DNA from 2 places in the Hahella aquimaris genome. Region 1 is predicted to be linked to the other one. Evidence: predicted binding sites of a transcription regulator. Region 1 holds the regulator's gene; the other holds the start of a gene.
The links. The regulator sigma-54, encoded in region 1, starts transcription at its own class of promoters, with help from an activator protein. The targets are predictions, from matches to a motif close to TGGCACNNNNNTTGCTNT.
Positions count from the first base shown of each region.

Region 2: a site for sigma-54 is predicted at 2,248-2,265, ahead of urtA (urea ABC transporter substrate-binding protein). Genes of this name have one in related genera too.

Region 1 covers NZ_CP132203.1:264,148-278,872, forward strand. Annotated here, with positions in the region: gene O5O45_RS01335 (YhdP family protein) at 1-2,375, shown strand, start outside; gene O5O45_RS01340 (carbon-nitrogen hydrolase family protein) at 2,375-3,208, shown strand; gene yjgA (ribosome biogenesis factor YjgA) at 3,223-3,759, opposite strand; gene mgtE (magnesium transporter) at 3,850-5,211, opposite strand; gene O5O45_RS01355 (HPr family phosphocarrier protein) at 5,449-5,718, opposite strand; gene rapZ (RNase adapter RapZ) at 5,813-6,673, opposite strand; gene ptsN (PTS IIA-like nitrogen regulatory protein PtsN) at 6,700-7,164, opposite strand; gene hpf (ribosome hibernation-promoting factor, HPF/YfiA family) at 7,171-7,479, opposite strand; gene O5O45_RS01375 (RNA polymerase factor sigma-54) at 7,595-9,091, opposite strand; gene lptB (LPS export ABC transporter ATP-binding protein) at 9,214-9,939, opposite strand; gene lptA (lipopolysaccharide transport periplasmic protein LptA) at 9,936-10,460, opposite strand; gene lptC (LPS export ABC transporter periplasmic protein LptC) at 10,444-11,022, opposite strand; gene O5O45_RS01395 (KdsC family phosphatase) at 11,027-11,563, opposite strand; gene O5O45_RS01400 (KpsF/GutQ family sugar-phosphate isomerase) at 11,563-12,540, opposite strand; gene O5O45_RS01405 (ATP-binding cassette domain-containing protein) at 12,825-13,664, shown strand; gene mlaE (lipid asymmetry maintenance ABC transporter permease subunit MlaE) at 13,636-14,415, shown strand; gene mlaD (outer membrane lipid asymmetry maintenance protein MlaD) at 14,417-14,725, shown strand, end outside.
Region 2 covers NZ_CP132203.1:3,530,613-3,545,337, forward strand. Annotated here, with positions in the region: gene urtB (urea ABC transporter permease subunit UrtB) at 1-803, opposite strand, end outside; gene urtA (urea ABC transporter substrate-binding protein) at 908-2,197, opposite strand; gene O5O45_RS15615 (urease accessory protein UreD) at 2,519-3,592, shown strand; gene ureA (urease subunit gamma) at 3,694-3,996, shown strand; gene O5O45_RS15625 (urease subunit beta) at 4,017-4,322, shown strand; gene ureC (urease subunit alpha) at 4,386-6,089, shown strand; gene ureE (urease accessory protein UreE) at 6,105-6,692, shown strand; gene O5O45_RS15640 (urease accessory protein UreF) at 6,707-7,375, shown strand; gene ureG (urease accessory protein UreG) at 7,421-8,035, shown strand; gene O5O45_RS15650 (HupE/UreJ family protein) at 8,088-8,681, shown strand; gene O5O45_RS15655 (hypothetical protein) at 9,010-9,207, shown strand; gene pdxH (pyridoxamine 5'-phosphate oxidase) at 9,444-10,082, shown strand; gene O5O45_RS15665 (hypothetical protein) at 10,120-10,695, opposite strand; gene O5O45_RS15670 (DUF6231 family protein) at 10,986-11,465, shown strand; gene O5O45_RS15675 (glutamine amidotransferase) at 11,510-12,247, opposite strand; gene O5O45_RS15680 (acylphosphatase) at 12,530-12,814, shown strand; gene O5O45_RS15685 (hypothetical protein) at 12,900-13,238, opposite strand; gene O5O45_RS15690 (hypothetical protein) at 13,473-13,994, opposite strand; gene O5O45_RS15695 (hypothetical protein) at 14,062-14,526, opposite strand; gene O5O45_RS15700 (hypothetical protein) at 14,619-14,725, opposite strand, start outside.

The DNA of each region.
Region 1 (14,725 bases):
CTCGTGAGCTTAACCTGGAGCTGGCGATAGGAGTGGAGAATGCGGATGCTCGAGTGGCCTCTCTGCTTGTGCCGGGCCATATTATTCCGCAGGAACTCAATCGTTGGTTAAATCAGGCGGTTAGAGGCGGGCAGGTGACTACCGGCGGCTACTTCTATTCCGGTGTGGTCGGGCCTTTGGCGACCGCTGCCAATCACCGCTCGCAGATGTTTTTCAATCTGAAAGACGGGCGTTTGCATTACGCAGAGGGTTGGCCTGAATTGGAACATTTTGATGCGCGTCTCGCGATCATCGGAGGCGAGTTGAGCGCTATTGTCGGCGAGGGGAGTATCGCCGGTACCCAGGTTCGCTCAGTGAAGGTGAAGCGCGACGGCGGAGGGGGCGCGGACTCGCTGCTCCATATCAGCGCGAATATTCGGCCACAGCAAAGCGATTGGGATTATTGGTTGAAAAAGTCGCCCATCGCCAATGTGACTGCGCCGGTTGTGGAAGACTGGTCTGTCAGCGGCGCCAGCTCTGGCGTGCTGGACTTGACGTTAGACACGGTCGGGGTTGGCGCGCCTCGCATAGATCTCAAGTTGAAAGCGGCTGGATTGAATTTGCAGTCTGAGCGTAATGATCTGGCGTTAACGGATTTACGGGGCAGTCTTTCCTTCAGCACTGTCGATGGCATTCGGGCGACGGGCATGCAAGGGGCGATATTTGGACAGCCCGCGAACCTGGACGTGACGACCTCAAACTGGTCGGAACAACGCAAGACACTGGCGTTAAAGCTGGCGAGCAAAATAGAGACGCCTACGCTGCTGGATTGGCTTAAGATCGAGCGGAAAGTCCCTTTGTCTGGCCAGCTACCTTATCGTCTTGCTTTGGATCTTGATCACACTGACAAAAGTCGCATCCGGCTGCGGTTGGACAGCGAGCTGTTGGGCGCTGGCATTCGGGCTCCCGCTCCTTTCGAAAAGGCGATACAGGATAGTCTTCCCCTGTCAGTTGTGCGCGACTGGGAGACGCAGGGAGGTCGTGAAAACTGGTCTGTCTCAGTGAAAGATCTGCTGAAAGCGCGTTTTGAAGTCAGTGACGGAAAGGTCAACCGGGGCGCGCTGGCGTTTGTCACGGGGGATAGCGCTCCCGAAGGCATGGAGCTGCCTGCCCGAGGCGTCAATGTGTCTGGACAGCTATCACGATTGTCAGTGTCAGAGTGGCGCGCTTATCTGCCAGAATTCCTCGGCGCTGACATGGGGGATACGCCGGCAAGTGCGCCAGATTGGCTAAATCGCGTGTCGATGCAGGTTGGGAAGCTGGAGGTCGCCGGCGAGTGGTTCAGTCAGGTGGATGTGCGACTGCAACGGGGCTCCGGAGGGCTCGATATTTCACTGGATGATGGCGAGAGACTGACGGGGACTTTGTCTATCCACGATGACGCCCGCAAGCCGCCCTTCGCAAAGTTTCGGCGCCTGTATATCTCTGATAGCGCCGCCACAGTGGTGGAGAAGCGTATGACGCCTGCGGACGTGCCTTTGGCGCAGGTAGATATCGAAGACCTGCGCTTGGGAGGCAAACAGCTTGGAAGCTGGGCCTGGGTGACGCAGCCCAGGGAAGATGGCGTCGTCTTCAGCAATATGTTTGGGCGTCTCGCCGACGCAACAGTGACGGCAAGATTAAGCTGGCTGATGGATCCACAGACCGGCCACCAGACGTCAATTCTCACTGGGGACATGAAAGGCGTCAACTTTGATCGTTTTTATGAAAACCTTGCGGAGGAGGCCCCTTTGACCGCGGAAGATTACAGCTTCAATACAGGCATAGTCTGGCAAGGCGGTCCTACTGAGTTTCAGTGGAAAGACGTTACGGGACAAATCAGTTTCAAGATGAGCAGTGGCGTATTCCGTGAGGCGTCCAACTCGGCCAATATCTTCCGGGTGTTTGGCATTTTGAATACGGACTCAATTACCCGGCGCTTGCGTTTGGATTTTTCTGATCTGTACCGTAAAGGCCTGGCTTATGACCAGATTGAGGGTGAGGCGCGCATTGAAGAAGGGGTGATGAACTTTGAAAGTCCTCTCGCGATCCAGACCCTTTCCAGCGGATTTAAGATAACCGGCAAGACCAGTCTGGTGGATGACACTCTGGATATGCAGATGGTGGTCGTGCTGCCGGTAACGAAAAACCTGCCGCTGGCGGCGGTTTTGGTGGGGGCTCCCCAAGTGGGAGGCGCCTTGTTCCTGATCGATAAGCTACTGGGGGATCCGCTCAGCCGGATGACCAGCGCCACATATAAAATCAAAGGTACATTGGATAACCCTGAAGTCAGCCTGCAGCAAATTTTTGATAACACCAGCGGCGGTTCGGCTTCTCAGAGAAGGAGAGCGGATTGATGAGCAAGTTCACACTGGCGATAGTGCAGTTGGTCAGCACCAGTGATATAGAGCAGAATCTGGCCCGAGTGGAGCGCTGGGTGGCGGAGGCGGCAAGTGGCGGCGCGCAGTTGGTGCTGCTGCCGGAGAACTTTGCATTATTCGAAAGCAAGCGATCTTTGGATATTGGCGCTGCGGAGGCGGACTCCGAGGGCCCTATACGACGATTTATCGCCGGGCTGGCGAAACGTTTTGGGGTTTGGATTATTGCGGGTTCGTTGCCCTGTGCGCAACGTCCTGACGGCGCTTCCATTAATGGTCGCGTGCGCTCTGCCTGCTGGGTGTTCGACGATAGTGGGGACACGGTTGCCCGTTACGATAAAATCCATTTATTTGATGTTGATGTAAAGGACGCTTATGGGGCCTATCGAGAGTCCGCCATATTTGAGCCGGGCGAGCAGGTGGTGGTGATCGATACGCCATGGATCAGAATCGGCCTATCGATTTGCTATGACTTGCGTTTCCCCGAATTGTTTCGGGCGATGGCGGAACAGGGGGCGGAGTTGGTGACGGTTCCTTCCGCATTCACCTATGTGACAGGCGAGGCGCACTGGGAGACTTTACTGCGGGCGAGGGCGATAGAAAATCAGGTGTTTATCGCCGCGGCCAATCAGGGGGGGCGTCATTCAGAGTCTCGACGCACCTACGGGCATTCCATGGTTATCGATCCCTGGGGCAAAGTTGTGGCGGGACTGGAAGAAGGAGAGGGGGTTATTCTCTCCACTCTGGATAAGGCGGAGCTGCAGGAAGTCCGGACCAGAATGCCCGTACTCGCTCATCGCAAACTCAAGTAGCGTTCTTTAATCAATCAGGCGTCGTCAACGACTTCCTTCAAGTAGCGATACAGCTTTTTGGCGGCGCCGCGATTCTTGTTTTCCGTCATGTCTTTTTGCGCAGCGCGAATCAGTTGACGCAGGTGTTGCGCCTCTGTGTTCGGGTACTGATTCATAAATTCAGTCACTGCCTGATCTCCTTCTGAAATCAGCGACTCCCGCCAGCGCTCCAGGCGATGATGCTCAGCCGCCTTTTGTACGGAGCCCAGGTCGAACTTGTCGAGAAATGAGCGAACCTCCTCCTCGTCTACATCCCGCATTAGTTTACCGATAAATTGCAACTGGCGGCGTTTGGCTTCATGGCTGCCGATTTTATTATAGGTGTGTATCGCTTCATGCAAGCGATCAGTTAGCGGAAGCTGGGTGAGTTGGTCTGCTTTGAGTTCCGTCAGCCTCTTCCCTAGCTGCTGCAGCGCCTCCATGGCCCGTTTACGGCTGGATTTACTGGGAGGCAGATCCTCTTCGTCGTAGTAATCGTCTTCGAAATCGTCGTCGTGATGTGAATGGTTCATTGAAATGCTCGAATCAATTCTCGGAAACTAAAATGGTAACACAGCGCTCAAGTAAGATAAGGATAGACAGGCATTCGCCCTTGCGCCTGGTCAGGCGTAGGCGATTGTGGCGAGTCCCAGAAATGACATGAACCCGACCACGTCCGTGACTGTGGTTAGGATGACGCCTCCAGCCAGAGCAGGGTCTATTTTCAGGGTTTTTAGTATCAATGGTAAAGCGGTACCGGCGATGGCGGCCACGGTCAGGTTGATCAGCATCGCTGAAGCGATCAGGACGCCAATGGTGACGTCGTTGAACCAGACCATGGCGGCGGTCGCCACCACGAAAGCCCAGAGCAAGCCGTTAAAGGCTCCCACCAGAAACTCCCGGTTCATCAGCCAGCGAATGTTACTCGAGCTGACTTTGCCCGTGGCCATCCCTCTGATTACCAATGTGAGCGCCTGGCTGCCTGCGATGCCGCCCATGCTTGCGACAATGGGCATTAATACGGCCAGAGCGACTACTTTTGCAATGGTTGCTTCAAAAATACCAATGACTGCCGAGGCGAGAAAGGCGGTGATCAAGTTTATCCCCAGCCAGACTGCGCGGCTTTTAGCGGTCTTCATGATGGGGGCGAACATATCTTCTTCTTCGTCCAGACCCGCCATACTTAAGATTTCGTGGTCGGCGTTTTCGCGGATAACGTCAACCACGTCATCGATGGTGATGCGGCCTACGAGTTTGCCTTTGTCATTGACGACAGGGGCTGAAACCAGGTCGTGGCGTTCGAACAGGGTGGCGACCTCTTTATCGGAAACAATCGCAGGAATCGGCTCGACATCCGTGCGCATGATCTCTCGCACGGTGGAGCTAAGGCTGGACACCAAAAGTGTGGTGACAGGGAGTACACCAATAAAGTCATCTTTTCGGTTCACCACCAGCAAGCTATCGGTCATGTTGGGCAGACTTTTGTGGCTGCGCAGATAGCGAAGCACAACGTCGACGGTAATGTCCGGACGCACGGTGATCATGTCCGTGTTCATCAGGCCGCCGGCGGAGTCTTCTGGATAGGCCAGTACTTCTTCCAGGCGCTGGCGATCCTGAGCGTCCATGGTCTCCAGGACTTCCTGGATGACGGCTTCCGGCAATTGCTGTAACAAGTCGGCGAGGTCGTCGACTTCGAAGTCTTCGGCGATCTCAATAACGTCCTGAGCATTCATTTCGCTGAGGAAGTCGGAACGAATTTCATCGCTCAGATATTGAAGAACTTCGCCATCCAGTTCGTCATCGACTAACTGCCAGAGTAACTTCCGCTCATTGGGCGGAGACGATTCCAGTAAGTGGGCGATGTCGCTGGGGGATAGGCCGCCGTTCAGAATGCGCGCGACCTGCTGCAAAGACCCGCTTTCCAGCGCTTCCGCAATGGAGCGCATACGGACCTTGGCAGTGCTTTTTTCGGTCGCTTGAGGCATAGACTTACATCCGCGTTTAGGGCGGCCCGCAACGGGCAGCGAGGAAATTGCCGGATTAAATACAGAGACGGGCTCTGCGCCGTTGTGGCGCCAGTATAAGCGAGCCCACTATAAAGTGTAAGTTAAGACGAAAAATAGTCTAAGGAAAATCAGGGAATTGTCTTACTTTATTCAAGCGGTTTGTATTGTCTGGTATGTTTGGAAGGGATGGGGCGAAGCGCCCCGAAAGCATTAGGGTTATTCACCCTCTCCGAAATAGTCCTCGATCAGAGCCTTGATGGCGTGAAAGGCTTCCTCTTCGTCCGGGCCTTCTATTTTCAAAGTGAGAAGCGTTCCCTTGCTGGCGGCGAGCATCATGACCGCCATTATGCTTTTTCCGTCAACTTCCTGGCCTTCTTTGGCTACTCTGATCTTACTGGCGAATCGGCCGCTGGTGGACACGAATTTGGCCGCCGCTCGGGCGTGCAGGCCAAGCTTATTAATAATAGTGACTTGTTCCTGGATCATGGGGCGCGATGAATATAAAAGATTGAAATTTCCTGAATGTTGGATTCAGGCCGGTTTAATTGTTAAGCGACAGTGGCTTCTTATTGTTAAAACCTTATTGCGCCAGCTCTTTGTGGCGCACTTGGACATTATCATATTTTTTCTTGAAATGCTCTCCCAGGCACTCGCAGATATAGACGGAGCGGTGTTGCCCGCCAGTACAGCCGATGCTGATCGTCATATAGGTGCGGTTGCTGTTCTGGAAGTGCGGAATCCAGGTCTCAAGAAAGCTGATGATGTGCTGCAGCATCTGTTCCGGTTCCGGATGCTGCTTAAGGAATTCAATGATTTCCTGATCAGTGCCTTTATAGCCGCGCAGTGCGGTGTCCCAGTAGGGGTTGGGGAGGCAGCGTACGTCAAACACCATGTCGGAATCCGACGGCACGCCATGCTTGAAGCCGAAAGACTGAAAGAGCAGAGCCAGCTCTTGGGTTTTGTGTCCGATAACCCTGATCTTTACCTGATCTCGTAACTGGTAAATGGAGAGGTCGCTGGTGTCTATGTAGAGGTTCGCCAGGGTGGCGATTGGCTCCAATAACTGCTTCTCTTTGGCGATGGCTTCTTTCAGCGATGTGCTTTTACTGCTGAGCGGGTGCTTGCGACGCGTTGCATGAAATCGTTTGATCAAGGTGGCGTCATTAGCGTCAAGATAGATGATTTCCACATCGATATTATGCGCTTGCAGAGTGGCGTAAATGGACGGGAAGTCCGATAAGTCCCTATAAAGATTACGGGCGTCTATGCTGACGGCGAGCTGCTGGTTTTGGGTTTTCCCCTGATCCAGCACCTCTTGGGTGAGAGGCGAGAGGAGACCGATAGGCAGGTTATCGATGCAGTAATAACCCATATCCTCCAAGACATGGAGCGCCGTACTTTTTCCGGAGCCTGAACGACCGCTTACGATAATCAGCTTCATGTCTTCCTCTTTCCATCGAAGCTGGATTATTTCTCCAGCACCCTCCTGAACAGGGTTTCGTCGTTGTCACAGTCGCGCAGGTGTTCGCAGAAGCGACGGTCATTGAATTTCTGGGCCAGTTGGCTCAGTAGGTCCAAGTGTTCGCTGGTGGCCTCCTGAGGCACGATCAGAACGAACAGCAGGTCTACGGGTTCGTTGTCTATGGCGTCAAAAGGGATCTTGTCCTTGAGTGTAATCAAGGCCCCTATGATGCGGTCGCAGTTTTCCAGGCGGCAGTGGGGTATTGCGATGCCCTGGCCGATACCAGTGCTGCCGAGTCTTTCACGGCAGATCAGGTTGGTAAAAATGGCGTTCTCGTCCAAAAATGGAAAATGTTGCGCAATCAGATTGGCGATATATTCGAGAACGCGCTTCTTACTCGAGCCCGACACCCCACAGCGTGTGAGGGCGGGCGAGATAATTGACTCAATAGTTAGTGTGGTTTGGGCCATGTTCTGTTATCTGGCGGATGCGCCGTGCATCCGATCAACGTGCTTCTCTTTGTGTTTGAGGATCTGGCGATCTAATTTGTCCACCAGTGCGTCAATTGACGCGTACATATCTTCGTGTTCAGCATTGGCATGCAGGTCAGCGCCGCTTATGTGCATGGTTGCTTCTGCAATCTGACGCTGTTTTTGAATGGAGAGCGTAACTTGGACATTACTGATACTGTCGAAGTGTCGTTCGAGCTTGTCGAACTTGTTGTTAACGTAATCTTTCAGTGCTTCAGTTAACTCGACTTGATGTCCGGTGATGTTCATTTGCATACTTTGCTCCTAATGCCAATATACGGTGCATTATGAATTTTGCACTTCCATGAAAAATACTAGCACATCCAGTTTGTGACTATTTGATTTAAGTCTTATACCTGTATTCCTCCTTTTAAATTAATCGCTTACGTTCATTGGAAGGCGGAATGGAAAGCGCCTCCCGGTACTTTGCGATCGTGCGACGGGCGACGTTGATGCCCTGTTCGCCAAGCAGCGCAGCAATTTTGCTGTCGCTCAATGGTTTCTTCGGTGATTCCGCCGCAACTAACTTCTTGATAATAGCTCTAATAGCGGTCGAAGAACACTCGCCACCCGTGTCTGTGCTGACATGGCTGGAGAAAAAGTACTTCAGCTCAAATACGCCGCGAGGAGTGTGCATATATTTCTGGGTGGTCACCCGGGAAATGGTTGACTCATGCATCTCCACCGCCTCCGCAATATCGTGCAGCACCAGCGGCTTCATCGCCTCTTCGCCGTACTCTAGGAATCCTTGCTGATGTTCGACGATTTGTGAAGCGACTTTCAACAGAGTTTCATTACGGCTTTGCAAGCTTTTGATAAACCAGCGCGCTTCCTGTAACTGATCGCGCAAGTAAGTGTTGTCTGAGCTGTTGTCCGCGCGTCTCACCAAGCCCGCATAGCCAGGGTTGATGCGGATCTTGGGGGCGATTTCCGGATTCAGCTCCACCAGCCACCGGCCATTGTTTTTTTTGACGATAACGTCAGGAACCACATATTCGGTATTGCTTTCCTGAATGCCTTCGCCCGGTCTTGGGTTCAAACTTTGAATCAGCTTTAGTACTTCCCGCAGATCGTCTTCTTTCAGGCGGCTGCGACGCATTAGTTGGGCGTAGTCGCGGTTGCCAAGCAGATTGATGTAGTGGCTGACCACCAGCTTGGCTTGACCTAGCCAAGGGGTGTCTTTCGGCAGTTGATTCAGCTGGCTCAGCAGGCAATCCTGCAGGTTGCAGGTGGCGACACCGGGAGGATCGAATTGCTGGATACGTTTTAAAACTGCGCATACTTCGTCCAGCTCAATTTCTTCTTCCCCCTCAGTTTGCAGACCGCTATGAATTTCATCGGGAGTGAGGGAGAGATAACCATCAGGACTGACTGCATCAATAATCGCTACGGCGATCATGCGGTCAATGTCGGACATGGGGGTAAGGTTGAGTTGCCAGAGAAGGTGGTCTTGCAGGGTTTCGCCTTTGCTGTTGCGGGACTCGAAGTCGTATTCGTCATCCTCGCCGCCGCTGTAGTTGCTTGATCCGCTTTGGAAGACATCATCCCAGGCGGTATCGACGGGCAAATCGTTCGGAATGGAGTCGGACCAGTTGTCCTCTTCAGCGAACCCCCCTTCATCCATGCCCGACTCCTGCGTTCGTTCCTTGCTGGAGTTGTTGGCGAGCATGTCGCTGATCGTATCGTTCTGAACGTGGTTGGGTGATTCGTCCTCTTCAGACACTTCCAGCATGGGGTTGGACTCAAGCGCTTGTTGAATCTCCTGCTGTAAATCCAGTGTTGAAAGCTGCAAAAGTTTTATTGCTTGTTGCAGTTGCGGGGTCATGGTCAGCTGTTGACCCAGCTTTAACTGCAATGAAGTTTTCATAACCATCTGATGCTTACCACCGATTCAGGCACAGATCTTGTGAGTTTTTCATAGTTATTAGGTGCTTTAATCCTAAGCTCTTGAGCCTTGAGGTCCATCTGGGATGGAGACCGCCGGTTAAACTAAAGTTTGAACTGGTCACCCAGATAGACCTCTCTAACCTTTGGGTTGGCAAGGATATCACTTGGGGCGCCGCTTGCGATAATAAATCCTTCACTGACAATATAGGCGCGTTCACAAATATCCAAGGTCTCGCGCACATTATGATCTGTAATTAAAACGCCGATGCCGCGCTTTTTGAGATGCTCAATAATCTGCTTGATATCGTTGACGGAAATAGGGTCCACCCCGGCGAATGGTTCATCCAGCAGGACAAATTTTGGCTCTGTGGCCAGCGCGCGAGCGATTTCCACGCGTCGACGTTCGCCCCCTGAGAGGCTCATGCCAAGGCTTTTGCGAATATGGGTGATGTGAAACTCCTGTAGCAGTTCTTCCATTTTTAGTTTGCGCTCCTTGCGGCTGAGATCTGCTCTGGTCTCAAGGATGGCGTAGATATTGTCCTCCACTGACAGCTTTCTGAAGACCGATGCTTCCTGTGGCAGATAGCCGATGCCCTTGCGCGCTCTCCCGTGCATAGGCAGGCCAGTGATTTCCGCTTCGTCAATGAATACGCTGCCTTTGTCGCTGGGGATCAGTCCTACCACCATGTAAAAGCAGGTGGTTTTTCCTGCGCCGTTAGGTCCGAGGAGGCCAACGATTTCGCCGCTGCGAATTTCAACGGACACATCTTTTACAACAGGCCGTTTTTTGTAGGCCTTGGCCAGATTTCTGGCAGTGAGGGTGCTCATTGTTTATTAGATTTGGGCGGATGATAGATGATTTCAACCTGCTCGGTTTGATTGCCCGATGAGGCTCCCTTTGCCGTGACTAAACGCTTGTCTGTGAAATAAATGATTTCTTCGCCTTCCACTGAGCTGTTGTCCTGAAGAATGCGCGCATGGTTACGCATAACGACTTTACTCTGGCTGCGGTCATAGTCCATGTTTTCTGCGTAAGCGTGGGTTTCAGTTTGTTTTTCTTCGTCAAACTGCACCAAATGAGCAGGCTTGCCGGTTGCTTGGAAGCGACTGATGCCATTGTCATCGGTGTATAAAATGACTTTGTCCGCCTCAATGCTGGATTTGCCTTGGGTAATGACGACATTGCCAATATAGGTGTCGATGCCTTTCTGGCCGTCTCTCTCCCAGCGACCGGCTTTGATGCGCACTGGTTCATCGCTGCCGTTAAGAAGGTCCAAAGCATGGCTTAACGGGGCGAAAATAAAGCCCAGCAACAGCGCCACGGTGAATAGTTTACTTGGGTTGTGCATAAACGCCGGTTACCTGAGAAAGTAATACAATAAGCTTTTTATCAATGTCCGCCTCCATTCCGACAGCGGTTAACTGATTGATATTTGAAGTTATCTTAACGGGTTGATCGGTGCTGATAAAGCGTGACTTGTTGTTGTAGTCAAGCGCTTGCGTTTGCATGAGAATCGGCGCGCCGTCGTTGGATGCGCCATTTACCTCTACATCTCCACGCAGTTTCAAGGTGTCCTGCTTGATAAGCAGTTCGCCCTCCAAAGACTCTACATGCCAGCTTTTCTCCCCTTGCTGGAAGATTTCCAGGTTGGGGCGCGTCAGTACGCCAGTGTCCGTATCGGGGTAGTGCTTCGCCAGTTGGCTTTGCAGGCGGCTGGTGAGTGCGCCTTCTTTGTTGTAGGTGGTGTAAACCGCGTTGATGACAAATGCGTCAGGCTCGTCTTTCAGGAGTGACTCTTCCTCGAAGAACGGGGCGCTTGCTTCGTCCTGATAGGCGACTAGATAAAAAACCAGAAACGCCGCCAAAGCCGCGTAGAGCCACTTGCTGTATTGTCTGAACAGTTCTGTCATGAAGTTATAAATAGGCTTCCAAGGAGGTGTGGAGCAGGCCTTTGGCCGCAAGAATCATATCGCTTACTTCCCTGACTGCGCCTTTGCCGCCTTGGGCGGAGGTGCAGTAGGCGGCATGTTGGCGAACAAACCAGTGACCGTTCGGCACAGTAACGCCAAATCCGCAGCTGCGAATCGCCGCAAGATCAGGCAGGTCGTCGCCAATATAGGCGCATTCATTCAGCTCCAAACCAAGCTTGTCACGAATTTCATTGAGCCCGACAAGTTTGTCTTCGCGGCCTTGCAGTAACTCTAAAATGCCCAGGTCGCTGGCTCTTTTGGCGACCATGGCTGACTTGCGGCCGGTGATGATGGCGACGGTTACTCCAGCTTTTTGCAATAGTTTGACGCCAAGTCCGTCGAGTATGGAGAACGGTTTGAATTGCTCGCCAGATTCGCCGAAGTAGAGAGTCCCATCCGTCAGAACGCCGTCTACGTCCAGGGCCAAGAGTTTAATCGGCTGTAAAGCCAGGATCTGTTGTTCGGTCAACGACGGCGACATCAAATGACTCCTGCGCGTAGCATATCTTGGGTGTTGAAGGCGCCGATGACTTTATTGTCAGCGTCGACGACAGGCAGGGCGTTGATCTTTTTCTCTTGCATCAACCCCAGGGCTTCTGCGGCGAGCATGTCTTTGGTGACAGATCGGCAGTTTGAGGTCATGACTGTATCAATGGCGCTGCTGCGTATATCAATGTTTTTGTCTAAAGTGCGACGTAAATCTCCGTCAGTAAACACGCCTAGCAGCTTGTCATTCTCATCGACAATACAGGTCATTCCCAGACCTTTCTGTGACATCTGCAGTAACGAATCACTTAGTGAGGCGCCTGATTTGACAACAGGAACAAATTCGCCCGTATGCATGATGTCGGATACCTTTAGAAGTAGTCTGCGTCCCAAAGCTCCGCCAGGGTGCGAGAATGCAAAATCTTCCGCTGTAAAGCCGCGTGCTTCCAGCAGCGCTATCGCCAGGGCGTCTCCCAATACGAGACATACAGTGGTGCTGGAAGTGGGAGCGAGGTTAAGGGGGCAGGCTTCTGTGACGACACTGGCGTCGATGTTGGCTTCTGCGATTTGAGAAAGTGTGGAGTTTGGGTTGCCGGTCATACTGACCAACGGCACGCCCATGCGTTTAAGTAGCGGTAGTATGGTGACGATTTCCGCGGTATTTCCCGAATTGGATATCGCCAGAACGACATCTTTGGGGGTTACCATTCCCAGGTCGCCATGGCTGGCTTCTCCTGGGTGAAGAAAAAAGGAAGGGGTGCCGGTTGAAGCAAGAGTGGCGGCAATTTTATTGCCTATATGGCCTGATTTTCCCATGCCTGTCACTACAACTCTCCCTTCGCACTCTAGCATCAGGTCGCACGCTTTGACAAAAGCCTCATCTATGCGGTTGGTTAGCGCTTGAATAGCTTCAAGCTCCATTTCAATTGTGCGTTTGGCGGCTTTTATATATTCGTGATCGTGGTGGCTCATTAATGCAGCGTTCCAGAGTCGGTTTGTTGGAGTGTCAGCTTGGCCGCAGACAGGTGTAAAGTTTTATCATGAGCGGCGAGGCTTGCGTATTATACGACGCTCGGGGGCTGCTGCAACTTACCGGGAAAGATGTGGGCAGTTAAAACATCTTCTGATATATTCCGCAGCTGTTTAGGCTATTTTTGGCAGAAACGCTAAAGCCGCCGTAAGGTTATGTTTTTAGGATGCTTAATGCTTCCAGGAAGGGGGCGTTTACGCGGACTGGGCGATTAAGGTGATTTTAGATGACGCGAAACCCCTCCAATTACGTGGAAGTCAGGGGGCTTACCTTCGCCAGAGGCGACAGGCTTATCTACGATAACGTAGACATCGATATACCCAAAGGCAAGGTCACCACCATCATGGGACCCAGCGGTACGGGCAAGACCACTCTACTTAAATTAATCGGCGGCCAATTGAAGCCCGACAAAGGCGACATTTGGGTGAACGGCTTTAATGTGCCGAAGCTGAAGCGCAAGGAGTTATACGAGTTGCGCGAGCGTATGGGGATGTTGTTCCAATCCGGCGCGCTCTTTTCTGATCTCAGTGTCTTTGAGAACGTCGCATTCCCTTTGAGGATTCACACCCAGCTACCGGAAGCAATGATTCGGGATTTGGTGCTGATGAAGCTCCACGCAGTGGGGTTGCGCGGCGCACGTGATCTGATGCCAAGCGAACTGTCCGGCGGCATGGCGCGTCGTGTGGCGTTGGCGCGGGCTATCTCTATGGACCCGGAAATGGTGATGTATGATGAGCCTTTCACAGGTCAGGATCCTATCGCTATGGGCGTTATCGTCCAGTTGATCCGCTTGCTTAATGATGCTTTGGGGCTGACCAGCGTGGTGGTGTCTCATGATATTCAGGAGTCATTGAGTATTACCGACCATCTGTGCATAGTCGCCGACGGTAAGGTGATGGGGCAGGGAAGTCCTCAGGAGTTGCGCTCCAGCGGGAATGCTTTTGTTAAGCAGTTCCTCAATGGATTGCCGGATGGGCCGGTGCCTTTCCATTTTCCCGCGACAGATTATGCGGAGGATTTATTACGGGGAGACCAGGATGCTGGATTTTCTGCAAAGGCTTGGTAGAAATGGCCTGCTTTCGCTCGGCGCCTTAGGTCGGGCGGGAATTTTTTTGGTGGGGTCGTTACTGGGCGCTCCACGCATGAAAGGTTTGCCGCTAGTACTCAAACAGCTTTACTCCGTCGGCGTCCTATCGCTGGTGATTATTGTCGTCAGTGGTCTGTTTATAGGCATGGTGCTTGGCCTACAAGGTTACAACATTCTAGTGGACTATGGTTCAGAGCAGGCTATTGGCCAGATGATCGCCTTGACGCTGGTGCGTGAATTGGGGCCGGTAGTGACGGCGTTATTATTCGCCGGACGCGCCGGTTCTGCGCTGACAGCTGAAATTGGGTTAATGAAGGCGACGGAGCAATTATCCAGTCTGGAGATGATGGGGGTCGACCCGTTGCGGCAGATTATTGCCCCGCGGCTTCTAGCTGGATTTATCGCTATGCCCTTGTTGGCCATGATATTTAGCGTTGTGGGCGTCTGGGGCGGTAAAATGGTGGGGGTGGAATGGCTCGGCGTTTATGAGGGGTCGTTCTGGAGCAATATGCAGGCGTCTGTGGACTTCTCCGATGACATTCTCAACGGGATTATCAAGAGCATTGTGTTCGGCGTCGTGTGTACCTGGATCGCCGTTTTTCAGGGATATGATTCGGTACCTACTTCTGAAGGCATCAGCTCTGCGACCACCAAAACAGTTGTTTACTCATCGTTAGCGGTGCTGGGACTGGATTTTATTTTGACCGCCGTAATGTTTGGAGATTTTTAATATGCGGATTCGTACGCTGGAGATATCTGTAGGGGCGTTCATCGTCGCCGGCATTGGGGCGTTGTTCTTATTGGCGCTTGAAGTGAGCGGGTTGTCGCTGAGTCCTACGCAGGATACCTACAAGTTATATGCGGAATTTACTGATGTGGGTGGGTTGAGGGTGCGGGGTAAAGTGTCCTTGTCCGGCGTCACTATCGGGCGCGTCAACAGTATTGCATTGGATCCCAAGTCGTCCAAGGCTGTTGTGGAAATGGATATTGATGCGGATGTGAACTATCTGAGTGCGGACAGTGTCGCAGTTATCAGTACC
Region 2 (14,725 bases), 3.3 Mb from region 1:
TCCACGCCTTTATTGAAGGCGACCAGGCTTTCGATCGCATCCAACGCCTCCTGCGCCGCCTGCCTTACGGCTGGGTCCGGCTCCAGGAACTCGCCCTGGCCGTTGGTGTTCAGAAAGCTGCGCAGCAGCGAACGCACTTCCACATACAGCTCGCCCTGCAGCTGCTCTATCGCCGCCACCCGACTCTGCGTTGTTTCGCCATAGCGCGCCTGCAACATGGCCAGATCGACAGATAACAGCTCTTGAACGGACGCATCCTGCTCTTTCTCCAGCGCGCGCTGCAGTAGAGGAATATTGCTCGCGTCATCGGATTTCATCATATTGCGCGCCGCTTCCAGTCGCACATTCACATCCGGCGCACGTAATTGCAGCGCCGCCAGACTTTCCCGCAGCAATTGCCGCAGGGAATTATTCACACTGATCTTCTTGAACGCGCGCTTCTCAACGTCCTCAGTCACCTCGCCGGTCAGCGCGTTTTGCGCAGAGTAAAGATCATTGGCGTAGCGCAAGATAACCACTTCGCCTTCGCCTTTCTTGGCGTATTGTAGATCGCCTTCCAGCAACGCGCTGAGAATGGGAGCGACCTGGGGATCGTCAATCTCGCTTAATGCGCTGACGAGCTGCTCTTTTTCAGCAAAGCCCGCCGTCTTTAATTGGGTAAGAATGGGTTCCAGGCGTGCGTCAGCGGGCTCCGCCTGTGCGCCGGAACCCAGCATCCACATACATATCATTAATAGCGCACAGCCCAGTCTTACAAAACTCAGCCGCGAGCTTGGGGAAAACAGGAGGGAAAGTCGTCGCATGGGTTACTCTTTCCGTAGCGGTTTGCGCCCGGCGGAAGTCTGCGCTGTGACGCCAGTCGAAGCCGGCGTCACAGTAATTTCCGCGATGGGATGGGCGTGATCGATTAATAGTTTTGCCCGGAGCACTTGCCGGTTTTGACGTTGTAGTTGCCGCAACTCAGAGGTAGCGTCCAGTCCGCCGTCAGGTCTTTGCTGCCTGGCAGATAGTCGGACCAGGCGTCGCCCATGACAGCGCCGGAAGTGCGCCACACGGTTTCAAACTGACCGTCTTCCTGAATTTCGCCAATCAGCACCGGTTTGGTGATGTGGTGGTTCGGCATCATGGTGGCGTAGCCGCCAGACAGATTAGGCACCGTGACGCCGACAATTGCCTGACCGACTACGTCTGGATCGGTAGTCCCGGCTTTCTTGACCGCTTCCGCCCACATGTTGAAGCCGATGAAGTGCGCTTCCATGGGGTCGTTGGTGACGCGTTTTTTATCCTTGATAAAGGTTTTCCAGGAATCGATGAATTCATCGTTCGCTTCCGCGTCCACGCTCATGAAATAGTTCCAGGCCGCCAGGTGGCCGACCAGGGGTTTGGTGTCCAGACCGGACAACTCTTCTTCACCCACGGAGAAGGCCACGACCGGGATGTCTTCCGCGGAAATGCCCTGGTTGCCCAGCTCTTTATAGAAAGGCACGTTGGCGTCGCCGTTGATGGTGGAGACGACTGCGGTTTTCTTGCCGGCGGAACCGAACTTCTTGATGTCGGAGACGATGCTCTGCCAGTCGGAGTGCCCGAAAGGCGTGTAGTTGATCATGATGTCTTCCTGTTTGACGCCTTTCGATTTCAGGTAGGCTTCCAGGATTTTGTTGGTGGTGCGCGGATACACATAGTCGGTGCCCGCCAGCACCCAGCGCTTCACACCCAGCTCATTCATCAGGTAGTCGACCGCAGGCACCGCCTGCTGGTTGGGCGCGGCGCCGGTATAGAAAACATTCTTGGAGGACTCTTCCCCTTCGTATTGCACCGGATAGAACAACAGGCCGTTCAGCTCTTCAAACACCGGCAGTACGGATTTGCGTGAGACGGAGGTCCAGCAACCGAACACCACATCCACTTTGTCTTTTTCCAACAGCTCGCGCGCTTTCTCTGCGAACAGCGGCCAGTTGGAAGCGGGATCAACCACGACGGCTTCAAGCTTCTTACCAAGCAGGCCGCCCTTCTTGTTTTGCTCATCCACGAGCATGAGAACTGTATCCTTCAGAGTTGTCTCGCTGATAGCCATGGTTCCGCTCAGGCTGTGCAGAACGCCCACCTTGATGGTGTCCGCCGCCTGCGCCAGGGAGGCGCTGATTGAAAGGGCCAACGCGCTCAAACCAATCCCAACACGCCTAGACATTTTTTTCATTGTACGAACTCCGATACGGGTTAATGTTGTGAGTTTCTCCCGTCGCAAGCAACGCACGCAGTGTTCCATCACTTTTTTATCTCTTTGATTTCATAACGTTACATTTGAAAACCCAAAGATACGTAGTTTTACGGAGCCCCCATTCGCACCAGTGTGACCCATGTCTCAAGCATGGGGGCACAATAACGGGGCGCTCTCAAAAAATGTCTGACGACCCACTTAAGGCGCGCCCAATCCATGAACCAAAGCGGTGCAAAAAAAGAGAGCCTGAACGCTTTTAAACCACCGCCTCCGCCCTGTCAGCGCCAAAATGGCGAGGGATTGGCACAGCATTCGCTTAATGACTTGCCACAACGAGACAGAAATGAGCGCGCCCACGCATTGTTTCAGGGCGCAGCAGGTAAGAAGAAAGTCGCGGACAGAGGACGCGACCCCAGCGTAAAGGTACGCAGCGTAATGCTTGCAGAGCAATTCACCGATACAAACAAGCAGGCGGAGCAGGAATTGAATCCTGGCTCTTCCGCCGCCACCGGCGCCAGAAACTGGCGGGCGTCGCTCACCTTAAACCTGACTAAAGAGTCAAGTCGCACCATATTGAAGCAAGCCGCTCATCAAGGCCCTTTGCGGGTGCAGCGACCGTTTTATCCAGAAGGCGCGCAACGCCCCCACATCTATATATTGCATCCTCCCGGCGGTCTGGTTTGCGGAGATGAAATCGAAATTGACGCCAGAGTGGAGCAAGGCGCAGGCGCGCTGTTCACTACCCCTTCCGCCGGCAAAATCTATCGCACTGACGCAGCCGGACACCGGCAATGTCAGACCGTTCGGCTGCACTGCGCCGCCGCGGACAGTCTGGAATGGCTGCCCCAGGAAAACATCATTTACGACGGCGCCGATGGCGCACAGACCTTACAGCTGCATACCAGCGCCGCCAGCCGCTTTATCGTCTGGGAAATCACCGCATTGGGACGCCCGGCGGCGGACGCCCCATTCGCCCATGGAGCCTTCACCCAGACCACCCAGATTCTGCGTGACGGCGCGCCCTGCTTCTTCGAGCGGGTCGCATTGCGCGGCGAAGGCCCCGGGTTTCAAGAGCCGTGGGGGTTGCAGGGACAACAGGTTTACGGATCGCTGCTCGCCGGATATGAGAAGGAATCGCCGCAAAAACTGCTGCAGCAGTGCCGCGAAGCCTTGCAGGCGAATACAGTCATCACAGCCCTTGAAGTAGACAAAGGCTTGCGCTGGACCCTGACGCGCAAGGATGACCTGATCATTCTGCGCGCGCTGTGCCAGCAGTCGGAACCCATCAAGCATTTGTTTATGGCGGCGTGGTCCCTGCTGCGTCCAGCGTTAATCGGGGTAGAAAGTCATCCGCCGCGGATATGGGCGACCTGACACAGACGTGACTTGAAGCGAAAGCTGATCAGCCACTAAGACCCAAACATCGCAGTTATCCAACAATAAAAGTAACCGCAAGATAAAAGAGGAAGTTCACGATGGAACTCACCCCTAGAGAGAAAGACAAACTGCTGCTGTACACCGCCGCGCTGGTGGCGGAGCGGCGCAAAGCGCGGGGATTGAAACTGAATTACCCGGAGGCGATGGCCTACCTGAGCATGGAAATCGTGGAAGGCGCCCGGGATGGCCGCAGCGTAGCTGAGCTGATGGCCTACGGCCGCACGCTGCTGACGCGGGATGACGTCATGGATGGCATACCGGAAATGATTCCAGAGGTGCAGGTGGAAGCCACCTTTCCGGACGGCACCAAACTGGTCACGGTCCATAACCCTATCCCTTAATCGCTGATGGAGATCCAGTCATGATTCCAGGAGAAATAGACGCCCTCCCCGGCGACATCGAAATCAACGCCGGCCTGCCGACCATTACCGTGGAAGTCACCAATACCGGCGACCGGCCGGTGCAAGTGGGCTCTCATTATCACTTTTTTGAAACCAACCCGGCGCTGTCCTTTCCGCGAGAGCATGCGCGCGGCTTCCGCCTGAACATCGCCGCTGGGACCGCCGTGCGTTTCGAACCCGGACAAACCCGCACGGTGGAGCTGGTCGCCCTGGGCGGCGAGCGCAAGGTTTACGGTTTCCGTGGCGATGTCATGGGCGCCTTATGACGACGCCCGGCGCGACAAAAATAAGGCAGCACGCAAACAGGTTACACAGCAGGACTTATCACCATGGCAAAGATTTCTAGAGCCGCCTACGCCGACATGTTCGGGCCAACCGTAGGCGACCGGGTGCGCCTGGGCGACACCGAATTATGGATTGAAGTGGAGAAAGATTACGCCGCCTACGGCCACGAAGTGAAATTCGGCGGCGGCAAGGTTATCCGTGACGGCATGGGACAGTCGCAACGCCCCAATACGGAAGCGGTGGACACCGTCATCACCAATGCACTGATCCTGGATCATTGGGGCATCGTCAAGGCGGATATCGGACTTAAGCAGGGTCGCATCGCCGCCATTGGCAAAGCAGGCAACCCGGATATTCAGGACAACATCGACATCATTATCGGTCCCGGCACCGAGGTCATTGCCGGCGAGGGCATGATCGCCACCGCTGGCGGCATCGACGCCCACATACATTTCATCTGTCCGCAGCAAATCGAAGAAGCGTTAATGTCCGGCGTCACCACCATGCTGGGCGGCGGCACTGGTCCCGCCACCGGCACCAACGCCACCACCTGCACGCCCGGCCCCTGGCATATGGGCAAGATGCTGCAAGCCGCCGACGCCTTTCCCATGAATCTGGGCTTTCTCGGCAAAGGCAACGCCAGTCTGCCGGCGGCGTTGGAAGAACAAATGCTCGCCGGAGCTATGGGCTTAAAGCTGCATGAGGACTGGGGCACCACCCCCGCCTCCATCGACAACTGCCTGAATATCGCGGAAAAATACGATGTGCAGGTGGCCATCCACACCGACACGCTGAATGAGTCCGGTTTTGTGGAGGATACGCTGGCCGCGTTCAAAGGTCGCACCATCCACACCTATCACACCGAAGGCGCTGGCGGCGGTCATGCGCCGGATATCATCAAAGCCTGCGGCGAATTGAACGTGCTGCCCTCCTCCACCAATCCGACCCGACCTTACACCATCAACACAGTGGACGAGCATCTGGACATGCTCATGGTGTGCCACCATCTGGACCCGGATATCCCAGAAGACGTCGCCTTCGCCGATTCCCGCATCCGCAAGGAAACCATCGCTGCGGAAGACATCCTGCACGATCTTGGCGCATTCAGCATGATCTCCTCCGACTCTCAGGCCATGGGACGGGTTGGCGAAGTGGTTTGCCGCACCTGGCAGACCGCCCACAAAATGAAAGTGCAGCGTGGCCCGCTGGCGCAGGACTCCGAGCGCGCCGACAACTTTCGCGCCAAGCGCTACATCGCCAAATACACCATTAACCCCGCCATCGCCCATGGCATCGCTCACGAGGTGGGATCACTGGAGCCCGGCAAGCTTGCGGATATCATTTTGTGGCGGCCGGCTTTCTTCGGGGCGAAACCCTCCCTGATCATCAAAGGCGGCATGATCGCCGCCGCTCCCATGGGCGACGCCAACGCCTCCATCCCGACGCCGCAGCCGGTGCACTATCGCCCCATGTTCGGCGCGTTCGGTCAGGCCATGCATCAGACCCGCCTCACCTTTGTCTGTCAGGCCGCTCTGGATAACGGGGTGAAAGAGCAATTCGGTTTGCAGTCCCCGCTCAGCGCCTGCCGCAACACCCGCACTGTCACCAAGAAAAGCATGGTGCTGAACGACCTGACGCCGCAGATGGAAGTGGATTCGCAAACCTATGAAGTGCGCGCCAACGGCGAGCTGCTGGTCTGCGAGCCCGCCAAGGTCCTGCCTCTGGCGCAGCGCTATTTTCTGTTTTAAAGATGGAGGGATGGCATGATTCGCATTACTGAACGCTACGTCGCGGAAACACAAACGCCCCCTATCGCGGGCGTCATCAGCCTCACTTATGACGAACGCAAACGCGGTCGCTTGCGCGCCAGAACGCAGTCCGGCGAGGAGGTCGGATTGTTTCTGGAGCGCGGTAAAACGTTACTCGACGGCGACCTGCTGGCGGCTGAAAACGGCGATATTTACGCCATCAGCGCCGCGCCGGAAACCGTAGCTACCGCGCAGGCCAGCGAAGCGCGTCAGTTTGCGCAGATTTGCTATCACCTGGGCAACCGACATACGCCGCTACAGATTGGCGAGCTCTGGGTGCGCTTCCAACCGGATCATGTTCTGGAGGATCTGTGCCGCCTGTATGGGTTGGAAGTCATTCACGAGTCTGCGCCGTTCAATCCTGAAAACGGCGCCTATGGCGGACATAGCGGACATGGCGGTCATCATCATGGCCACGACCAGTCTCACGATCAGAGTCGTCACGACGCCAGGGAACTCAGTGCGCGCTACCATTTTCACGGGCCGGATCATGAACATCCACATGGTCATGTTCACCTTCATTCGCACCCTCACGAGCATTAGAGGACTAGCCGCCCATGCCGCCTTTAGCGTTGCTGAAACTCATGAACCTGACCAGCCCGGCCTTGCCTGTGGGCGCATTCGCCTACTCGCAGGGCTTGGAGTGGGCCATTGATCACGGCGGCGTCGACACGCCGGAAAAAATCCACGACTGGTTACAGGGCGTGGTCAGTCAAGGGCTCGGGAAAACCGATCTGCCCGTGTTGTTCAAGCTGCTGCAGGCTTGGCGCGCCAATGACCACGAACAAATCACCTACTGGAACGCCTGGCTGCTCGCCGCGCGTGAAACCCAGGAGTTGCTGGACGAAGACCGCCATGTGGGCAAAGCCCTGGCCAAGCTGCTGCGAGACTTAGGCGTCCCCGGCGCGGAGCCCTGGCTGGAGCGACCGGCGTCCCTGCTGACGTTGTGGACGCTGGCCTGCGCGCATTGGGACATTGATGCGGAGAACGCCGCCCTGGGGTTTCTGTGGAGCTGGCTGGAAAACCAGATCGCCGTAGCGGGAAAGACATTGCCGCTGGCGCAGACGGCGGCGCAGCGCATATTACAGCGACTGATGCCCATTTTGGCGGAGACAGTTGCAGCCGCGACGCAGATAAAAGAAGAAAATTTCGGCGCATCCCTGCCCGGCTGGGCTATGGCTTGCGCCCGACACGAAACGCAATACTCGCGCCTGTTCCGATCCTGAACAGGGCGAGCAGGACAAGAAACATCATCTGGAGGTAACGCTTTTATGAGCACACAAACTTTGCGCGTCGGCATCGGCGGCCCGGTGGGTTCCGGCAAAACTGCGCTGGTGGCCCGTCTGTGTCAGGAACTGCGGGAACGCTTTAATATCGCCGTGGTCACCAACGATATCTATACGGAAGAAGACGCCCAGTTCCTGATCCGCAATCAGGCGCTCACTGAAGACCGCATTATTGGCGTAGAAACCGGCGGCTGCCCCCATACCGCCATTCGGGAGGACGCCTCCATGAACCTCGCCGCCATCGACACGCTGACAGCGCGCCATCCCGGACTCGATCTGGTGCTGGTGGAAAGCGGCGGCGACAACCTGAGCGCCACGTTCAGCCCGGAGCTGTCCGACCTTACCCTGTATGTCATCGATGTTTCCGCCGGCGACAAGATTCCCCGCAAAGGCGGTCCCGGCATCACCAAGTCCGACCTGTTGGTCATCAACAAGACCGATCTGGCGCCAATCGTGGGAGCCTCATTGGAGGTCATGGATCGCGACGCCAGGAAAATGCGCGGTGACAAACCCTTTATTTTCAGTAATATGAAGACCGGCGAAGGCCTGCAGGACATAATCAGTTTTATTATTGACCAAGGTATGCTGCAAGCGGCTTAGCGTCCCAAGCGGACGACGACACAGCACTCATTTCCAACAAGGGAGCAGATTAATGCGATTCACCAAAGCTCAATTTCTATTACTCACCGCAGGCCTGGGCGCCTCCATGGCCGCCGTCGCCCATCCGGGTCACGGCGTCGTCGGCGGATTTTTCTCTGGATTGACTCACCCCATGTTCGGCCTGGATCACCTTGTCGCCATGCTGGGCGTGGGCTTCCTGGCCTGGAAAACCGGCCAGAAAGCGCGTCTGTTGCTGGCGTTTCTGGGCGCCATGTTGACTGGCGGTTTGCTGGCTGCCTCAAGCGTGAGCCTGCCCATTCCTGAAGCCATGATCACAGCTTCTTTGTTCGTACTTGGCGCTGCGCTGCTGGTGGCGGGAAACAGCCGCATGCTGACTCTGGCGGCGGCTCCGCTGGTCGCTTTGTTTGCAATTTTCCATGGCTACGCCCACGTTGCGGAACAGCCTGCCGGCGCAGATTCTTTCAGCTACGTCAGCGGATTCATTCTGGCGACAGCGATGATTCAGCTGGTTGGTTGGGGCGTCGCGGCGCTGGCCAAACGTTATGAAAAAACCAACGCCACCCGCAAAACCCTTGGCGCTGGCGCGATCGCCACAGGCGTCGCCGCGGTCGCTTCCGCTTTCTGATATTGAGCGACTCCCTGCGTCCGTGCTGGCAGCCGCCCACGGACGCACTTTTCCCAACAACCCTCATACGTCGACTTCGCTGACGTCTTCTGTCCCACTGTAAAATCAGCGTTGGCGTTTCCCTCAATTTTTTCCTATGTTATTACCCTGCAGTAACGGAATAACGAGCAGTATCGGAGCTAGTAGTCCGCAGTTAGCGATTAATAAATGAAGGCTTCCGGCAGGAGTTTATTTAATGATCAGCGTCAAGTCGCTTCATAACGCGCGCAATCAAAATGAAACCTGCTATCTCCACAATAAAACTGCAACCTTAGTGAGGGATTACCACATGCATAATCAACAACAATTGGAGACTTTTTCTGACATCGAACTTTTACGGCTCGAAGAACTGATCACAATGAATTTCGACGCCTCCGATGAAGACAACCTGCGTGATTCGCTTGATTTTCTGCAGTCCATCGAAAGAGAACTGGGCTATCGCGGCCTGACTGAAAGTTTCGGTCTGGATCACTCCCAGGCGGCCTGATCCGTCACGGGCGAATTCAGCGGTATCGCCCCAACTTTGATTCTCTCACTCATTTTTTCTATCCAGATAAATTTCTATTTCTCACCAATTCCTATCTCCCATCTCAGACTTATTCGACCTTAAACGCGTCCGCAGCGTCTCCAGTGAGCGCATCGGCGTGAATTGCCGTACAATACCAGTCAGACCGTCGGCGGAATCATCCGCTAAATCATCAGCTTGTCCGGATTGCAGCACTCATGAAACTAGACGACATCAGACGCGAGTACCTCTATTCCGGCCTGTCCCGCAAAGACCTGGCCGACGACCCCATTGTTCAATTCAAAAACTGGTTGCAGATGGCGATCGACGCCGACCTGAACGCCGACCCCACCGCCATGTCCCTGGCGACGGTCAACGCGCAGGGCGTTCCCAGCCAGCGCATCGTATTGCTGAAAAACCTGGATGCCTCCGGATTCGTGTTCTACACCAACCTGGGCAGCCGCAAGGCGCAGAATATCGCGGAAAACGCCAACGTCAGCCTGCATTTCGCGTGGTTGCCGATGGAGCGTCAAATCTGCGTCACTGGCGTGGCGGAGAAGCTTTCCATTGCGGAAGCCACCCGCTATTTTCTGAGCCGTCCTCATGAATCCCAGGTCGCCGCCTGGGCGTCGCAGCAAAGCCAGGCGATAGGCTCGCGTGTATTGCTGGAACAGGCGTTCGAGCAGATGAAAAACCGCTTTAAGCAAGGCGAAGTGCCACTGCCCTCATTTTGGGGCGGTTATCGGGTAAGACCAGTGACGATTGAATTCTGGCAAGGCCGCGCAAACCGTTTGCACGATCGCTTTATATATAAGAAGGTCGGAGAGAGTTGGGAAGTTGAAAGACTGCAGCCATAAGCTGCAGTCTTCTAAGAGGCATAGAGGCCAACGAGGATCAGTCGTCCAAGCCGCCGCCGCTTTCTTCCATCACTTTACGCAGCTTGCTCATATGCGGCTTGACCGCCTCGACATCCGCAGGCGGCGCATTCTTGAATTTCTCCATCATCGCCAGCCCTTGCTGCATCATATCCCGCATCATTTTCTTCTGTTCCGCGCTGATATTCGGATTCTGTTCCAGCTCCGCCAATTGCTGCTTCATAGCCTCCATATCGACTTGCTGCCCCTGCATCTCAATCGCCGCATAGGCGCCGAAAATACGCAGCGCCGTGCTCGCCCATTCTTCTGGAGTGGAGAAACCGTAGTCTTCTACAATGTCTTCAACCTGACCATATAGTCCTGAGGCTTTCAGCGGCGCGACAATGTCGTCGATATTGCTGGGTATCATTTCGTTGTCTTTTTCGTATTTGGACAACTCTTCTTCGTGCTTGTCACCCCACTCCTGGACGGCTTTCTGGGACTTTATCCAGCGGTCGATGAGGTCTCCGGTGAGGGGCGCTTCCGCCTGAACAAACAAACTGAAGCAGAATGTGAACAATGCCACGCCTATTTTTGACAGAGTTCTACTATGCATATATTTCTCCGAGTTTCATTAGGTTGCGCTATCGAGTAAAAGCGTTTTCTAGTTTGTTATCGCATTTCGAAAATACGCTTCCGAGTTTAATGGATAATCCGTCTAACGCGCTAGCATAGGCTTTACTACACTCTAATTGTCTGAAGCAATTCAGAGTCTTTTTCATTTCATTTCTTCGTTTACCCTGCTTAAATACTTGCAGATACCAAGTAACAGTAGCGCTGATGGATCAGCGCTTTTTTTGTATTCGTTCCTCTATCCATACCGACTGCACCATAGGTTAAATCCAAGTGGCCAATTCGCCAAACGACCTGCTATTCGACTGGCTGACCGTCATGTCCCCGACTTGCGTTCTGAACATCGGCCCGGCGCAACCGCCCGCTTTGCGCAGATACTGCCGTGACGATCAGATAAAGGTGATCTGCGCTTCCACGCCTGCAGAGGTTGCGGCGGTCGACCACCAACCTGAAGCGGCGATTATCAGCGAGGCGGTGGAGAAACTTTCCTTGCAAACTGGACAAGCGTTGCTGGCGGCGCCGCGCAACTTGTTGATCCCCAATGTGCTGGCGACCATAGATCATAATCAGTCGCCTGAATGGGACTTTAATCACTTGATCGCACTGGGGTTTCGCCGACTGGCGATGTTTACGGATCATGATCGGGCGCTGGCGATCTACGCTTATTCCCTCACCGATTACAACCCCAAACGGGCCTGGAACAATGCGGAAAATTGGGCGAACCCGGAGATGTTCGGTAAGTATTGGTGGTAAACGCGGCGTCCGCGCAATGTGTTATGAGAGCATGCCGATCCAATCTACGCGAAACCGCGCAAGCACCCTTCCGCAAAGATCTCCAGGACTCTCTGCGCGTCAAAACAATCCTGTAAGTGCGCCTCCAGTTGCAACCGCTGCGCGGCTGGAATCTGATCGCGGTATACCGATAAATAAGCGGACATGATGGGACAGGTAAATTCAGGGTGGAACTGCACGCCCCAGGCGCGATCGCCATAGCGGAACGCCTGATGCTTCACCCGCCCGCTGCTGGCCAGATTCACCGCCCCTTCCGGCAGGGTTAACACAGACTGAGCGTGGGTCAGATGAGCATGAAAGGTGTGAGGCAAGCGCGAAAAGATATAATCATCACCGTCAGAAGCATGGTTGGTGATCAGCAGGGAACCGATTTCACGTCCGTCAGATTGATAGTCCACCGCGCCGCCCAAGGCGTCAGCCAATAACTGGTGACCGTAGCAGACTCCCAACAGCGGTAGACCTTGCTCTATCGCCAATCGCATCCAGCGTCCCAGATCTTCCGACCACTGCGCCCGGTCCGTTACCATCGCCGGTGAACCAGTAACGACGCAACCAATAAAATTTCCTTCCGGCGCATCGTGGTACATATGGGTATTCCACAAATGAGTAGAGATCCCCATTTTGTCGAAAACATCAATAAACCAACTATCAAAATTACCGAACTCTTCAAGGATCGCCGGATGCGTATCCCCGCAGAGCGCGATCAGCAGTTTTCCTGTTTCCATATCACCCAACGCCTTCATTATAGCCACGCCGCCCGCCTCTTCTGCGATCCCAACAGGACCCCATGGAACGGCAGCCGTATCTATTATAATTTAAGCCTCTACAAGCGCTTTTTACTAAATATAGTGATAAACCTGTCAGAAGTATGCGCTCTTTAGCGCTGACAGATAAGCTTGGTGACGAAAAGCGGCCTACATACCACCTGAAAACAGCGTAAAGAGCCAGCAAGCCCCGTTCTATGCCTTGGCGTAGTATGGGTAAAGAGAGCAAAGTGAGCGCAATCAACGCAACAAGCGAAGGAGATGAAAGTGCAGGATAAACAACACATCCGCGCCTGGGTCAGCGGCAAAGTCCAGGGGGTCTGGTATCGCAACTCCACCCGCCAGGTCGCCGAGCGCCTCCAGGTACACGGCTACGCCAAAAACCTGCCAGACGGCCGGGTCGAAGTACTCGCCTACGGCGACGCCAAAGCCGTCAGCCAACTCATAGACTGGCTCCACGACGGCCCCGAAGCCGCCATCGTCACAGAAGTCAAAACTGAACAGGTGGAAGGCGAAGCGACGCCGTTGGGGTTTGAGGTGTGTTAGGGGTAAAAGGTCTTAAGTACAGACCTGCTCCGACCCAAGTTGCCAAATCTACGGTCGAAGGCGAGACAAATAGAAACACTTCTGTTTAGCCATGCCAATCGAGTGAGTCTTGCTTCAGTTTCACTTTGGTTGCTCCAGCCAGTTTTAGAATAGCCACCAGGAAAGGCCCCACATAAACGCTACTTTCCACAAATATTTCATGCCCTTTCCTTTTCTTGATCACACTACCGCTTCCAAGGGCATCTCTGTAACTATAGAAGTCACCCAACCAGAGCCGGTAATCCTTATCTAACTCATCAAAATGCAATAAGTGTTCGGCGCTCTTTTTTATGTCTGGATAATCATCCAGCCACTCCAAATTTTGGCGCCCGTAATGAGGCGCTCTGATTAAGTCGACAATCTCTGGATTAAACTCGCCTAGCATTGCCTCCACCTCTGAGTTCTTCCCAGTAAACCGCCAGTCGAGTATTTGGTTAAGCACGTCTGCAATTACTGGATTGTCATGCTAAAAATAAATCTCGGTCGATACTCCACCCATTAACTCTCCTCCAAACTTTTTCCTAGGCCTGCACAGCAGCAGCGAATAGAAACAGAGCCACAAACGACGCTATCAATACTACGACTTAAGGACGGGTGACTGATTCACTGCTTCATTCAGTCATGGCGCAGCAAGAATAGCTTCGCAGGCAGCCAACCTTACTTCATCAGCTTCTCGAAGCAAGTATTCAATCAATGATCTCATATAGGTATTGAAGTCCGGATATGAGTCGCCAAACTCCTTCTCATAACCCGGAAACCAGTACTGCAGTCCAAATTCGCCAGTTACAGGATTATACTTTGACGTGTCTAGCGCTAAATGTCGGTCGTCCGGGTTGGATTTGATGAGCACAAAGCTCCTTGGCATCACATAACGCCATCGTCCATGTCGTCTTCTGCGAATATTCTTATAAAGACTGTTTGTCCGAATGATATGAAAGTAGGACTGATAACTCTCATCAAAAAGACAGAACTGCTCCGCATAGTATTTGCTCGCTTGCATAAAACGAACGAGAGATACAGGAAAATTCATTCCAAAATGGGAGTTAATACGCTCAATACTGCATTCGGTAGGTCGCGCTGACTCGTATTTCCCCTTGCAGAGAACATCAAAGAGATTTGGTAGCTTTTCCTCAGGAATCATTGCACTCCCAGGCTAATGGGCTGATAAGCATGTTTTCTTCGACAGATTAGCTCACTCTCGGGACTTTCTAACAGCTATCCGCGCCTCTCCGCTCATTTTCTTTGTCCAAGTCTTTTATGCCTGGCGCATTAGCCAACAGTCTGCGGCTTAACTCTTTAGAGAGGCCGATAAACAGTGTTGCGCTACTGTCCCAACATACGATTTCAAACAAAGCGCCGTCTAGCTGGGTACAGGGCGCGCCTTCCCAGAGCGCAGGGTTATCCTCGACATAAGGCAGGCTTGATGTGAAGGCTTCCGTTCCCTTCGGAAATGCGGATATAACAGCCCAGACAAACTGGTAATCGAACTCTTCAATCTTTGCTGCAAACTCTTCACCCAGCACCCAACTCGGGTCGACGATTCCACACCAGCCACCGTCTATATCGGATATGTGCCAGTCATAATCTCTCAGTTCAATTTCAAGCCAACCAGCAACGTCCTTCATGCTGGTGTAGAAGTTAACTTCTGGAACTCCCTTTTGGATGTAGTTCATTATTTAATCCCAGTTTGTAGTGCCCGCACAGCATCATTAATTGTCAGAAAAATCAGCGGCAATCGAATTCCGTACGCCACAGTATTAGGTGATTAACTAATTCTCACCGAAAGCTTCACAGAGGCCAGCATACCGGCAGCGTTGTCTACTTTATCTTTCCAGTAGAATGGACCTATGGTGATTTCGTTCTGACTCTGCA